DNA from 2 places in the Paenibacillus sp. FSL R5-0407 genome. Region 1 is predicted to be linked to the other one. Evidence: predicted binding sites of a transcription regulator. Region 1 holds the regulator's gene; the other holds the start of a gene.
The links. Region 1 encodes CtsR, which represses protease genes until heat stress. Its sites were predicted from a motif close to ATGGTCAATAAAGGTCAAACA; they were not measured.
Positions count from the first base shown of each region.

Region 1 (7,940 bases):
AAGGGAGCTTGACTGCGAGACTGACAAGTCGAGCAGGGACGAAAGTCGGGCTTAGTGATCCGGTGGTACCGCATGGAAGGGCCATCGCTCAACGGATAAAAGCTACCCTGGGGATAACAGGCTTATCTCCCCCAAGAGTCCACATCGACGGGGAGGTTTGGCACCTCGATGTCGGCTCATCGCATCCTGGGGCTGAAGTAGGTCCCAAGGGTTGGGCTGTTCGCCCATTAAAGCGGTACGCGAGCTGGGTTCAGAACGTCGTGAGACAGTTCGGTCCCTATCTGTCGTGGGCGTAGGAAATTTGAGAGGAGCTGTCCTTAGTACGAGAGGACCGGGATGGACGCACCGCTGGTGCACCAGTTGTTCCGCCAGGAGCATAGCTGGGTAGCTACGTGCGGACGGGATAAGCGCTGAAAGCATCTAAGCGTGAAGCCCCCCTCAAGATGAGATTTCCCAACTAGTAAGACCCCTTGAAGACCACGAGGTTGATAGGCCTGAGGTGGAAGTGCAGCAATGTATGGAGCTGACAGGTACTAATCGGTCGAGGGCTTATCCAAAAGATACCCCAAAAAGTGAAGCGAGGCTTCGAAGGTAATTCCGATTACTTTTCGGGGACCCCGGTGAACCAATTAGGGGCTAAAACGCAAACTCAAGTTTCGTATCCAGTTTTCAAGCGATTAAGACGCTTGAACCGTTTGGTGGCGATGGCGGAGGGGTTCCACACGTACCCATCCCGAACACGACCGTTAAGCCCTCCAGCGCCGATGGTACTTGGACCGAAGGGTCCTGGGAGAGTAGGACGCCGCCAAGCAATGAAGAAGAGCACTGCCGATAACCTCGGCGGTGCTTTTTTGCTATTTAGGACTATCTCAACAGCAACTTAGCTGTAAAACCTGCAGTTATTTTCGCAAGATGAGCTTGTTTGAGACAAATAACTGTAAAATCTACAGTTAATTCTGCGGTTTCCACTTGGAATGGCCCAAATCCTCCGAAATAGCTGTAGTTTTTGCAGTTAATTTAGCCCGGAAAGCTAATTGAGTAAAATTAGATGTAGGAAATACAGTTAATTATGCATGGGGTAGGTGTTAAGGTACTAAGCTACTAAGCTGAATTCAAGTACTCTGATTACATGGGCGATTTTCATCCGAAGAGTTCTAGGAGATAGGATGCCGCTAAACAATGAAGCAGAGCACTGCCGATCACCTCGGCAGTGCTCTGCTTCTATTCAAGTCTATCCAATCAACAAATTAACTGTAGAAAATACAGTTATATAGAGAAACCAATCATTAACCCAGCTCTAAAATACGCCTAAAATCTCCGTCCCAAATCTGATGTTTACAATCCACCGTTTCCGTCTCCGGGGAGCAATTGGAATGGTAGTAGCACGCATCCATGCCCATGCGATTGGCGCCCGCAATATCAGTAGTCGCGTCATTTCCGATCATAATGGCAGAAGTCAAATCAACATTAAACGTGTCGGCAAGATAGGTATAGAACAGCGGATCAGGCTTGCAAATCCCCGGATTGGAGGAGATGGCTATGCCATCAAAAAAGTCCGTAATGCCAAGGATGCGCATTTCCGCTTCCACAAAGGCCGTTTGTCCGTTAGATAATAAATAAATTTTCTTATTCCGATCTTTTAATGTGCTTAAAGTTTCTTTAACGCCATCATATAGTTTTAAGCTTCGTATAGAAAGTAATCTAAACCAACGCACCGTTTCATCGAGCCAGTTTTCTTCCGGATTGTATCCTAGTTCTGCAACGATATTTTTGAAAATCAATTGAATATCCAGCTCAGGAAATTCGCATTCAATAAGTGGGGTGGAAATTTGTCTTGTGACCTCTTTGCGATATTGGTCTTTCAATACATTTGGGTCTAGTGAATAACCGCTGTAAAGAAAATGGTAGCTAAGTCTTTCCCAAACCATAGGGTCTTCTTCATCCGTGTGAATATCGATTAATGTACCGTATAAATCGAAAATATAAGAATTATACATACCGTTAGCGCGATGCCTCCATTCAATAAAAATATACGTGAAGAATGAGTGAAAACGATTGCACAATTTACATAAACTAATTTTACCACGAAAAGCAGTAGATAATGATGAATTATTTAATTCAATAAGAAATAAATCCGAAACCTATTTAATGTCAAAGGGAGTTGGCGATAAGCCACTTATCCGTTTAGTGGAGTTGGGGAAGGGGGGGGAACTTTCGACTTGTCCTAAGAAAATTAGAACTGATATCTAAAATTGTGAGTATCCCTTTACCGATAATAGTTATGAAGGCCTAGACTATAAGTCCTTTAAACAGCACAGCGAGTGCAACATGAGGGGGAAAACAGCCAAGATGAAACATAACAAATTTGCGAGAAGGACAATCGCAGCCGGTGTGGCCGCCGCTTTGATCGGAACACTGGCACCTATGAATTTCGTACATACTAATAAAGCAAGCGCAGCGGGAGAAATTCCTAAGATGTTCGCGGCGGCAACTGCAACGACGCCGTCCTCGGCGGCTTCGAGCATCGGGACATTTAAAGCTCTAAAGAGCTTTCCTGCCCCAAAAGCCGGCGTGATCGATGCGGTGGTACTGAATAGTCAGGAGGTTCTGTTCCTGGCCTATGAAAATGAGAGCGCGAAGCTTTTCAAGTACAACACAGGGTCTGATAGCTGGCAGCAGGTTCAGGGTTCCTCGCTAAAGTTTCCAAAAACGTTTGCCCGTCTGCAGAACGGGAACATCGTTATATTAGGCGGTGTAGATAGCTCGGATGATCAGAGTACGCAAGCGGAATTGTATAATGTGCAAACCAATAAATTCAGCAAAATAGCCTCAATGCCGGGCCCTCAAAGAGAAGGTGTGGTCATGAATGCCGTGACGCTTAAAAATGGTCATTTGCTTGTAATGGGTTCCTACCAGCTATATACGAAGAAACATCCTTATGTGTACGAATATAATCCGGACACGGACACCTGGACCGAGCCGATACAATTTTCTGATATGGGCAGGGAGCTATATATTACTCCGCAAGGCGATGCGCTCAGTTATGGCGCAGGCTTGGATGAGAACATATCGGCAGGCCAACTGTATAAGGCCGATATGGATAAGTTTTACTCCATTGCAACGATGCCTTACTTTACTAGCTTCCAGGCCCAAACGGCAATGGCTGACGGCCGGTTTTTCATGGCAGGCGGAGTGTTGCATGGCGGCAGGGGCAACGAACCGGTATCAGAAGCTGTAGTATATGATCCGGCTACGAATTTATGGAGTGATGTAGGCAATATGTCGACAGCCCGCTCCAATGCGGCAGCGGCGCTGCTGCCTGACGGAAAGGTGATCGTCGCAGGAGGAAGAGGCGGCAACAATACAGGCCAGCTGAACTCGACTGAAGTTTACGATCCGAAAACCAACAAGTGGACCAGGGGTCCGGTAATGAAGTACAAACATGAAAACCCGATATCGATTACAATGGCTAATGGCAATATTATTTTTATCGGAAAAGGCAGCGAGAATGGCATTAAGCCTATGGAAATGCTGCAAGCCGCCAAGACCTCAGATGGAGGAAACACCGGGACTTCAAATAAGGGAACGGTGTTTGAGGGGACTCTTGTCGCCACTAAGACACAGTTGAAGCAAGATGGCTGGACCTACAAAATCTTGTACTACAAAAATGTGAAGGCCAATTTCAGATGGAAGCTCGGAAATATGGAGTATACGCATCAGTATCTTGTTCGACAGCAGGATGGAACAAACACGACGGAAATTGTGCTTACAGGCCGGTTTGATTTTGTGAAGCTGGATCAGGATGTAGTGTATTTCATTCAGGACAATTACTTGAAGAAATTAAAGCTCGGCGACACTTTCGGCGAGATGATCCCTTATCCGACAAAATACGGATTGGACACGGATTCGGCTTCTATCTTCCGTCGTAAAACTCAGCAAGGCGCGTCGCTTGATCTGGGGATGAGGGCTTTTGACGGGGAATATATATATGCTTGGGAACGTTCGAAACGGGATGCCTACGAAGAGTGGGGAATGCCGGTTCGTTACAAATATGACGGAAGCAGTCTGCAGGTTTTGAGCTATACGTATGGACGGAGCGCACAATTTTTCCCCGACAAGCTTGAATTGGCCGGCGACTATTTGCTATACACCACTTACCCGGATTCAAAAGAGAACAGGGAGGCTGTGAACAAAGGCTACATGCTGCATTCCCTCAAGAAGGACGGGACCTGGGAAAAGGACTTGGCCCGGATATACAGCTTTGATAAGTATAAAGATAGAGTTTATTATGGTGATGCAAATGACGGAAAAGTGTATTCCGCGCTAGGCGACGGCAGTGACAAGAAATTGTTTGAGGCGGAAGGCTGGGGCGGGGATCGTTACTTTTTTGATAATTCGGTCATTTATGAAACCCCGGATAAAATCGTAAGGAACTCGCTCGACGGTAAGCAGAAAAAGGTACTCAAGCAAAATACGGCCCGCTACAGCTATATGTTAGTTTCGGTAGACAGCAAGGCAATTGTCTTTGACAGACAGGACAATAACAAGTACGGGAAATGGGCAGGAACCTACAAAAAGGATCTCGCAACAGGTAAGGAAGTGCTGATTTCCGCGCCATCCAAATAAAGTGCTCTAAATGCAAAGTACACACGCCCTCGATTCATGATGAATCGGGGGTGTTTTTCACGTGTTTCGGTCCCTCTTGGCAAATCGGAAATTTGTGCTATAATAAAGTTAAAGTCAAAGAAAGTCAAAGTCAACATATCATGACCATCCCATATTCAAACCGGCGCATACGGTTAATACTATTCATACATGCGATGCTTTGTTTATATATAGCAGATCAGTTACATCGGTGGCGCGGTATGTTGGAGTAATGAGCAATGGAGGATGTGTGATGCGCAATATCTCCGATATTATTGAGAAATATCTCAAAAGCATTTTGCACGAAAGTCCCGAAGGGGCGATAGAAATTCAGCGTAATGATCTGGCCGATCAGTTTTCCTGCGTTCCTTCCCAGATTAACTATGTGATTAGCACAAGATTCACCCTGGAGAAGGGTTATCTGGTGGAGAGCAAACGCGGGGGCGGCGGTTATGTCCGAATTAGGCGGATCGAATTACCGGGCCCGACCACTTTGCATACGCACCTTCATCAGACGATTGGCGACGAAATCGGCCAGTCTGCGGCGGAGGGGCTGATTTATCAATTGGAAGAGGCCAGGTTTCTTAGCAGCCGGGAGGCTTCCCTAATGAGGGCGGCAGTATCCAGGGAAATACTGATGGTGAAGCTGCCGTACCGCGATCAGATCCGGGCGCGGCTGATGAAGGCGATGCTGATATCATTACTCGGTTAATGACCGGCACAGCCTCTTAAAATGCAAGTTCAAAAAGTCGGGTTTTCAGGACCGAAGCGTATGCTTCCGAAGTGCGTTTTTACAAAACGCTTTAGGTTGGATGAAGCTAGGGACTGAGTAGCGGAGCTAAACGTTTTCGTAGAAAACGACTTCGTAAGCATTTGCTCATGAGGTACGTGAGCAACGGAAGGCCCGGCTGAATTCAAGATTCGACGTCGAATCCGCTTCATGATTTGCTTCGTCCTGGAAAGATGATTTTTTGAATAACATCAATAATTATGTGTTGAGTCTATCCATAAGAGGAGGGACATCCCAATGCAATGCCAAGAGTGCGGCAAACGCCCAGCTACGCTTCATTTTACGAAGATCGTAAATGGGGAAAAGACGGAATTTCATATTTGTGAAGCTTGTGCCAGAGAAAAAGGGGAGATGATTCCCGGAACGACAGGCGGATTCTCCATTCATAATCTGCTGTCGGGACTGATGGATTTTCATCCTGGTATTCAGGGACATCCCAGCGCAGCTAAACAAAACGAGAACATCCGCTGTGAGGAGTGCGGTCTAACCTATTCCCAGTTCAGCAAGATCGGACGTTTTGGCTGCAGCTCCTGTTATAAATATTTTAATGACCGACTCGATCCGCTCTTCAAAAGAGTGCATGGCAACACGGTCCATGTGGGCAAAGTGCCGAAACGGGCGGGCAGTCATATCCAGGTACAGCGCAAGCTGGACGACCTCCGGCGAGAATTGCAGTACCGGATTGTTCAGGAAGAATTTGAGGAAGCGGCTGCGCTCCGGGACCAGATCCGTGAACTTGAAAAGAATATTCCCGCAGAGTAGGAGGAGAGTATCATGCCTAATCTTCGTTTTACAGAACAGCCGTTAAGCGAATGGATGAGCCAGGGCGGAAAGGAATCGGATATCGTCATCAGCACCCGGGTGCGGATCGCGCGTAACTTGATACATCATCCGTTTCCGATGCTGGCGACGAATCAACAGTCGGAAGAAGTGCTGGGTTTGTTGCGGGAAGTGCTGACGGATGAGCGGCTGCAGCAATACGGCATGCTCCACCCGGTTCTACTCGCCGATTTGGAGGAGCTGGACAAGAAGATTCTGGTCGAGAAGCATCTGATCAGTCCGAATCTGGCCGGAGAATCCCGAAAAGGCGCCGTCTTTATCAGTGAAGACGAAAGTTTGAGCATTATGGTGAACGAAGAAGACCATTTGAGAATTCAATGTTTATATCCCGGCTTTCAAGTGCAAGAAGCTTGGGATAAGGCGACCGAGATTGATGACATTTTCGAGGATCATGTAGATTATGCCTTTGATGGGAACCGGGGCTTTCTGACCAGCTGTCCAACCAACGTCGGCACGGGATTACGTGCCTCAGTCATGATGCATCTGCCGGCATTGGTGCTTACGCAGCAGATCAACCGGATATTATCCGCTGTATCCCAGGTAGGACTTACGGTGCGTGGCATATACGGCGAAGGCAGCGAAGCGATGGGGAACTTGTTTCAAATCTCAAATCAGATTACACTAGGACAAAGCGAAACGGAAATTATTGAGAATTTGTATGGTGTCGTCCTGCAGATTATCGAGCATGAGAAAAATGCCCGCGAAAGGCTGCTGTCCGAATCGCGCTTGCGGATGATTGACCGTGTAATGCGTTCTTACGGGATTTTATCCCACGCTGCGATTATGGATTCGAAAGAGGCGGCTCAGAGGCTTTCCGACGTCCGGCTTGGCGTGGATATCGGTTTGATCGATGACGTTCCCGCAGGGGTGCTGAATGAGCTGAATGTCATGACGCAGCCTGGTTTTCTGCAGAAACTGTTCGGCGAAAACTTATCGCCTGGCGAGCGGGATATGTACCGCGCCAAGCTGATTCGGGAAAAAGTGGGTAAATAACTGAAACGATAGATTCTATATGGAGGTGCAAACAATATGATGTTTGGAAGATTTACGGAACGTGCCCAGAAGGTGTTGGCCTTGGCCCAGGAAGAAGCAGTCAGACTAGGTCACAATAATATTGGTACTGAGCATATTTTGCTCGGATTGATCCGCGAAGGAGAAGGGATTGCCGCCAAAGCGCTGATCGGCCTTGGACTCGGACTCGAGAAAATTCAAGATGAAGTGGAAACGCTGATCGGTCGCGGACAAGAACAGCCGTCTAATATCGCCTATACGCCAAGAGCCAAAAAGGTTATTGAGCTGTCTATGGACGAAGCGCGCAAATTGGGTCATACCTATGTCGGTACCGAGCACATTTTGCTTGGCTTGATTCGGGAAGGTGAAGGGGTTGCGGCACGCGTGCTGAACAATCTCGGCATCAGCTTGAACAAAGCCCGCCAGCAAGTGCTGCAGCTGCTTGGCAGCAGCGAAGCCGTATCAAGCCATCATGGAGCGCCTGCCAATGTCAATACACCGACGCTGGACAGCTTGGCCCGTGATTTGACGGCTTCCGCCAAGGAAGGGAATCTCGACCCGGTTATCGGACGCAGTAAAGAAATCGAGCGGGTTATCCAGGTGCTTAGCCGCCGGACCAAGAACAATCCGGTGCTCATCGGGGAACCCGGCGTCG
Region 1 covers NZ_JBBPAX010000001.1:2,978,043-2,985,982, reverse strand. Annotated here, with positions in the region: rRNA gene NYE70_RS14515 (23S ribosomal RNA) at 1-557, shown strand, start outside; rRNA gene rrf (5S ribosomal RNA) at 695-811, shown strand; gene NYE70_RS14505 (HAD family hydrolase) at 1,287-1,997, opposite strand; gene NYE70_RS14500 (Kelch repeat-containing protein) at 2,350-4,626, shown strand; gene NYE70_RS14495 (CtsR family transcriptional regulator) at 4,898-5,356, shown strand; gene NYE70_RS14490 (UvrB/UvrC motif-containing protein) at 5,672-6,196, shown strand; gene NYE70_RS14485 (protein arginine kinase) at 6,209-7,267, shown strand; gene clpC (ATP-dependent protease ATP-binding subunit ClpC) at 7,304-7,940, shown strand, end outside.

Region 2 (7,940 bases), 1.1 Mb from region 1:
TTTTACTTCATGCCCAGTTTTTCTTTGTTTTGCTTCATCTTCTCGCTGCGAATTTCAACGATCTTACTCCAGTTGTTGTCTTCCAGGAACTTTTTGTAGATCGACAAATTGTTGTTGAATTCATCGTCGCTCTTGGAGCGGATCATGCTGACGAGCGACGTGCTCCACTGGGTGTTGATAGCGGTCAGGGCGCGCGCTTCCTGCGTTCCTTGATCCGGATTTGTATTTTCCAGGATGAAATGCGGCTTCATTTTGCCTTTGCCCCACTCCTGCATTTGCTTGATCGCCTCAGGGAAAGCGTCGGCGCTCAGCGCTTTATGACGGTCATGTCCGAAGAACATGAATTCGCCCATCCGGTAATCCTTTTTGAATTTATCGGCATTGTTCAATTGAAGGTCTTTCACTTCCGGCGTGAATTGCACGCTTCCGTCGGCGGCTTTCGTGTATGTTTCGCCTTCGATACCGTAGTTCATCAGCATTTGGCCTTCTTCGCTCAGCAGGTACGTGAACACCTGGATCGCTTTAGCAGGGTCTTTACACTTCTTCGTGATGAAGCTGACCATCCAACCGGAAATGCCGGACTGGTTCAAGGTCGGCTGATTGCCGACAGTGCTTTGTGGACCGTCGATCGCGATGTATTCTTTGCCCGGATTCGCGCTCAAGAAAATTTGCAGATTGCCGCCTTGCTGCGGCGTGCCGTCAAGCAGCATCGTAGCGTATTTGCCGGACTTCACTTTCTCTTCAAAGGCCGGGCCGTCATCGGCAAAGCTGTCGTCGCTGATCGCGCCGTCGCGGTACGACTGATTCAGCGTTTTCAGCCAGGTCAGATAGTCTTCGTCCAGGTTACGGTCGTAGAACCCGCCGTTCGCGTCTTCCAGGGGCACTCCGATGAAGTCCTGCAACACATCGCCCAAAGAACCGGTGCCGGTGCCGATCGAGTTAAAGCCGAATGGGAACAGTTCAGGGAATTTCGCCTTGATTTGCTGCATCGAATTTTTGAAGTCGTCCGGCGTAGCAAAGCTCGGCTGGCCCAAAGCTTCATAAACATCCTTCCGAATCACGAACGCTGTCTTCGCCGGAATGTTACCGCTGTCATAATCCTCTTGCGTATTGGAGTAGTTCGGATAGCCGTAAGTTTTGCCGTCTTTAAGCTGGAACCAGTTCAGCGTGTCTTGAGCCGCTACTTTATTGAAGTAAGGATCGTATTTCTCGGCCAGCTCCGTCAATGGAAGCGCCCAGGTTGCCGCCTTCTGTGCGGCCGGTGAATTGTTGTCGAACGTCGTGAGGATGTCCGGCATGTCGCCGCCCGCGAAGAAGGTGTTCAGCTTCGTGTCGTCGCCTTTGATGAATTTGATGTTGATATTCAAATCTTCCTTAATCTTTTTGGTGACCACATCATTGCCAAAGTCGGTGTTCCACCAGTCGGCATTCACATACCAGGTCAAGTCCGTAGTCTCTTCTTTCGTATCCAGCTGCCAGGCCGGCTTCTCCGGATCCGGCGTATATCGTCCTTCTAGGGAAACCTCTTTGCCGGAGCTTTTCGAGCCGCCGCCGGATCCCCCGCCGCAGCCCGTTACGACCAGCGCAGCTGCCAAAAGTGCCGTGCCCACCTTAAGCCCTGTTTTGCCAAAAGCCTTGTTCATCTTCAACATCCAAACCCCTCCTCTTTTGTGTTAAAGCGCTTTCTAATCCGCCCGGAGCCTACCCCGTATCGGTCGTTTTCCCCGGTTTCACAACATATACCTTATCTCTACTCCTTCACCGCCCCCAGCATCATGCCCGAGATAAAGTACCTTTGCAAAATTGGATACATCACAACAATCGGCAAGGTTGTAATGACGATCGTTGCTAGTTGAACCCCTTTCGTCGTCGTTTCGATGACGACCGATCCCCCGATATTCTGCATCGACTGCGTCTGGGACTGAACGATAATCTCATACAGCTTCATCTGCAGCGGATAGAGGGCCTGATCGGTAATGTACAGCTTGGTCGTCATGAAATCGTTCCATTGTCCGACCCCGTTAAACAAGGCGATCGTCGCCATGGCCGGCATCGACAGCGGAATAAATATTTTCAGGAAAATGCGCCAGTCTCCGGCCCCGTCGATCTTGGCCGACTCTTCCAGCGAATCCGGGACATTTCGGAAGAAATTCATCAGGATGACCACATCGTAGTAACTGAACAGCGCAGGGATGATATACACCCAGAAGCTGTTGAGCAGCCCCAGCGATTTAATCAGCAAGTAGGTCGGAATCATACCGCCCGAGAAAAACATGGTGATCACGCCCATCGCCACATAGAGCTTGCGGCCGCGGACATATTTTTTGCTCAGACCGTAACCGATCATGGCGCAGAAGAAAACGTGCGTAATGACGCCGAGAAATGTTTTTGAGATCGAAATAAAGAAGGATTGCCAGATGCTCGTATCCCGAAAAACAGCCTGGTAGTTCTCCAATGAAAACTCCTTCGGCCAGAAGACGAAGCCCCCCTCAGCCAGCGATTTGCCGGAACTGAAGGATGAAACGATGACGTTCCAAAGCGGTACCACGATGATGATCGTAAAAATACTTAGTAAAATCAGATTTATCGCATCAAAGACCCGGCTATCGAGATCTTGTTTAGCCACCGTTCTGCTCACTCGGATGCCCCCTTACTAAAGCACGGATTGATTATCGTTCAATTTGCTGGTGACCTTGTTTGCCGTGACTAACAGAATGACGGACACAATCGAGACACCCAGGCCGACCGCCGTAGCGTAGGAAAAGTCGCCTTGCGTCATCCCCATGCGGTAGACGTAGGAGTTAATGACTTCCGCTCGGGCCCGGTTCTGCGAGTTCATCAGCACCAGCGTTTGATCCAGGTTGGAGCCGAGCAAGCCGCTGATCGTCAGAATCAGGTTCAAGCTGATGATCATTTTCATGTTCGGAATGGTGATGTTCCAGATTTGCCGCAGCCGGCTGGCTCCGTCAATCTTGGCCGCCTCGTAGTAGGTCGGGTCGATCTTCGACATAATCGCCAGATACAGAATGGTTCCCCAGCCCGCTTCCTTCCAGATGTCGGACAACGTGGCGATCCACCAGTACTTGCCGGCATCCAGCATAATATTGTGAGGTTGAGAGATCACGCCGAGATCCAGGAGCAGCTGATTGAACATCCCTGTCGTTGAGAACCAGGTAATCAGCATCCCGCCGAGCACGATCCAAGACAGAAAGTGCGGCAGATAGGAAACCGTCTGAACGATCTTTTTGAATCGGGTATGACCGACTTCAAAGATCATGATCGCCAGCACAATCGGAATGACGAAACCGATCAACAGCTTCAGAAAGCTGATCCCCAGTGTATTGACGACCGAATCCCAGAAATATTTGTCGGACAGAATGATTTTGAAATTTTCCAGTCCCACCCACGGGGCCGTGTCCAACGTATCGATGACCGTGTAGTTTTTAAAAGCGATCGTCAGTCCATAAATCGGAATGTAACAAAAAATAATCATAAAAATGACGCCAGGCAAAATCATTGACTGCAGTTCCCATTGTCTCCCGTAGTCGACCATAAAGTCTCTAATCCTTTGCCCCATGGGCTTTCTCTGCTCCAAATGCGCGTCTGATTTGGCCATCCCTTGGTCCCCCTTTTGGCTTCCATGCAATAAAAACGTTTTTATTTTCACATATAAAAATCTATCCCTGGCCCCGCCAAATTTTCGCGGATTCTTCAGAATACAGCCTTCTTACTCTTGGCCAAGGTCGTTTCTTTGGATTTTCACTTGGCTTGATCCTCTGACAACCAGTTCTCCCGCCAACTTCTGCTTCTTGCCCTGCTCCTTCTTCTGAATCATGCGTACCAAATGGTCGATGGCGAGCACGCCCTGCCTGGCGATCTGGTTCCTTACCGTTGTTAATGGAGGCGTGAAGTATTGGGCGATATCGATATCGTCAAACCCGACCACGCTGATGTCTGCAGGAACGTCGAATCCATGGGATTTCAGCGCGCGAATACAACCGATCGCACTCAAGTCGTTCCCCGCCAGGAACGCATCCGGCAATTTGTCCGGGTGCATATGAAGAAATGATTTTACCGCGTTGTAGGTGCCTTCTTCCTCAAAATAACCTTGGAGCACATAATCTTCATCCACGAGTAACTGATGCTCCCGCAAGGCCTCCAAGTAACCGTCCCTCCGCTGCACGCTGTCGAACATCGTGTCCACGCCGGAGATATAAGCGATTTTCTTGTGTCCGAGACTGATCAAGTATTTGGTTGCTTCGTAACCGGCCACGAAGGAATCGAAAATCACGCTGCCCATCGTTTCATTCTCCAGAAACCGATCCAGAAACACGGCCTTGATCTTTTCCTTCATCATCATGCTGACGTCTTCATCATCGATACGCAATTCCTCATAAATAATGACGCCGTCGACCCGCCGGCCCAAAATATTGCTCATTATGACCTGTTTGTCGCGGGTTACAAATACGTTCAGCCCATAGCCGAGCCGGTCGCATTCGCGGGCCATCGATTCAACCAGCGTATAGAAGTAGGGACCCGATACGCTGGTTGTAAAGAAGCCCAGCATTTTCGTTTTGCCTGTTTTAAGCTGCTTGCCGTTCAAATTCGGAACATAATTCATTCGTTTCGCCACGTTTAGCACATGCGATTTGGTCTCGGGGTTCAAAACATCGACATTGTTTAACGCATTGGAAACTGTCGAGATCGATACACCCGCCTCTCGAGCCACATCCTTGATGGTAACCTTACCCATATCCAATCTTCCTTTTTATAAAAACGTTTTTATAATTCTAAATTAGCATAGAAGCGCTTTCATGACAATGCCTATTTTACAAAAATAGTTCTCGTCTACCACTCTCGCCCGTTCTCCATATGTTCCCTTGAAACTATTTTAGAGAACTTGCTTGCTTTTTAAACTCGTATGTCATATAATCATTTTTGCTACGCTAAATGGATGTAACTAATTCATACAACTTGCGCCCGTGGTCCAATGGATATGACGTAGGCCTCCGGAGCCTGAGATCGAGGTTCGATTCCTCGCGGGCGCGCCATTATACTTATCAGCAGATTGCTGGATATCATATGTTTTACCCACTAACCCTTATGCACGGGTTTTTTTATTACACAGAGTTTGACTTTCTTTGACTTTCTGTTTTAAATTGTTTATTATGAGGTTAATATTCATCGATTCCGTCAATTCTGAAATTGATTGAACCGATTTCGTTCACATGGTTGATCCAACTAATAAGGAGGTTTTATCGGTGAGTTATATTCCTATGGTCGTTGAACAAAGTAACCGCGGTGAGCGCGCTTATGACATTTACTCCAGACTGCTGAAGGACCGCATCATTTTCCTGGGTTCTCAGGTGAATGACGTCGTCGCAAATGCGATTATTGCGCAAATGCTGTTTCTGGACGCGGAAGAACCGGGCAAAGACATCCATCTCTACATTAACAGCCCTGGCGGTTCCATTACAGCCGGGATGGCCATTTTCGATACGATGCAGTTCATTAAGTCCGACGTCTCCACCATTTGCGTGGGTCTCGCGGCTTCCATGGGCGCTTTCCTGCTGAATGCCGGCGCCGAAGGCAAACGCTACGCGCTGCCGAACAGCGAGATCATGATTCACCAGCCGCTCGGTGGAGCCGAAGGCCAGGCTACCGATATCGAAATCCGGGCACGCCGCATTCTGAAGATGCGCGACAAGCTGAACAAGATCTTGGCCGAACGCACTGGCCAGCCGCTGGACCGGATCGAGAAGGATACGGACCGTGACTACTTCATGAGCGCGGCCGAAGCTAAAGAATACGGCCTGATCGATCGCGTCATCGAAAAAGTTACGCCACAAGGCGTATAACTGTATTTAACTTCATACGTTAATAAAGCCAAGGACCGTCCCAGAAGTGTATATCACGCTCGCGGGGCGGTCCTTTGTATAATTTCAATGGCTCGGCACGATAACTGGAAAACCTACAGTTAATTCCCATCAGTTCAAGCTTTTTTGGATATTAAATGTAAAACCTGTAGTTAATCCTTCTTTACGGACTTCCAAAGTGGTTAGATAGTGAAAATAGCTGGAGGTTTTCCAGATATTTTCGAAAATCGGGGGCAGACTGGCAAATTAGCTGGAGAAATTACAGTTAATCTACTTTCCTTGAGGGACCCGGCAGGCAGTGCCGGGCTTCTTTTTATTTTCGGTAAACGATATTATGGCGTGATTACCCTTTTCATGCGCATCGTCACTTTGCCGGGTTGCCTTGCATTTTCGCCGATTCGGTGAAAAAATATGAGCAGAGAAGTTAGCCACCCACCAACTAAGGAGTGAACAAGATGAGCCATACCCACGATGAACAATGGACCGAGGTTCGCCGGACGCTTGCCCAAGTGGCCACCGGAACAAAGAAGGCCGATCTGGTCGTTAAAAACGGTACCCTCGTCAACGTATACACCGGACAGCTTCAGGCTCATACCGACGTGGCTGTCGCCGCAGGGCGGATCGCTTATGTCGGCGATGCCAGCCATACGATCGGCCAAGATACGGTCGTACTGGACGCGAAGGGACGGTTTATCGCCCCGGGTCTACTGGACGGGCATATGCATGTCGAGAGCACGATGCTCTCGGTCACCGAGTTCGCCAAAGCCGCATTGGCGAAGGGCACCACCGGCATTTTCATGGACCCTCATGAAATCGCCAATGTGTTTGGAGCCGACGGCGTACGCTGGATGCACGAAGAGGGGCGTGCTTTGCCGCTGAAGGTATACACAACCTTCCCTTCGTGCGTGCCCGCCACGGACAATCTCGAGGACGCCGGAGCCGAGCTGAACGTCGCCGATATCGAGGACGGAATGACCTGGGAAGGCGTCGAGGGTCTCGGCGAAGTGATGAACTTCCCGGGCGTCGTGTACGGCGACCCCAAAATGACCGGCGAGATCGCCGCGACATGCCGGGCAGGCAAGGCGGTCACCGGGCATTTCCCGAGCGAGGACGAGCCGATGCTGCAAGCGTACATCGCCTCAGGGGTTACGTCCTGCCATGAGACGGTCACACGGGAGCAAGGACTGCTGAAGCTTCAGCTAGGCATGCATCTCATGATCCGCGAGGGCTCCGCCTGGCATGATGTGAAGGAAGTGATCAAGGTCGTGACGGAAGATCACGTGCATCCGGGCAACATCATGCTGGTTACGGACGACGTTTACCCGCAGACCCTGATCGAGAAGGGTCATATGAACCACGTCGTCCGCCGGGCCATCGAGGAAGGCGTCGAGCCGGTCACCGCCATCCAGATGGGCTCGATCAACACGGCCCGCTATTTCCGGGTCGACGGTGAAGTCGGCGGCATCGCGCCGGGCAAATGCGCCGATCTGCTGCTGATCGACAGCCTGAAGGACATGGAGCCGTCCACCGTCATCACGGACGGCAACGTGGTGTTTGACGGCGGCGCGCTGCAAATGGCCTTCCCGGCCTATGCTTATCCGGAAGCCGCACGGCAGTCGGTGCATTTGGCACGGCCGCTGGAGACACGCGACTTCGCGCTGGCGAGCAGCCGTAAGGACGGGGCCGCCGAAACGGAAGTGAACGTCATCCGCGCGATCGAGAACAGCGCACGGACCGCACGCGGCACTGCACGCCTCCCCGTGAAGGACGGCTTTATTCAGTCAAGCCTGGAGCAGGACGTCATTACGCTGGCCTGTATCGACCGCCATCACGGTACCGGGCAGATTTCGCTCGCCTTCGCGCAGGGCTTCGGACTGGAGCGGGGCGCGGTGGCATCGACCGTAGCGCACGACAGCCATAACCTCCTGGTCATGGGCACCAATCCGGAGGATATGGCCTTCGCCGCCAATGAATTGGCTAAACTCGGCGGCGGCATGATCGCCGTTCTGGACGGACAGATCCTAGCCTCCGTGTCGATGGTTATCGCCGGATTGATGTCCGATC
Region 2 covers NZ_JBBPAX010000001.1:4,066,171-4,074,110, reverse strand. Annotated here, with positions in the region: gene NYE70_RS19290 (sugar ABC transporter substrate-binding protein) at 3-1,652, opposite strand; gene NYE70_RS19285 (carbohydrate ABC transporter permease) at 1,751-2,638, opposite strand; gene NYE70_RS19280 (ABC transporter permease) at 2,654-3,616, opposite strand; gene NYE70_RS19275 (LacI family DNA-binding transcriptional regulator) at 3,728-4,753, opposite strand; tRNA gene NYE70_RS19270 (tRNA-Arg) at 4,977-5,051, shown strand; gene clpP (ATP-dependent Clp endopeptidase proteolytic subunit ClpP) at 5,262-5,858, shown strand; gene NYE70_RS19260 (hypothetical protein) at 6,066-6,281, shown strand; gene ade (adenine deaminase) at 6,332-7,940, shown strand, end outside.
Region 2: a site for CtsR is predicted at 5,129-5,149, ahead of clpP (ATP-dependent Clp endopeptidase proteolytic subunit ClpP). Genes of this name have one in related genera too.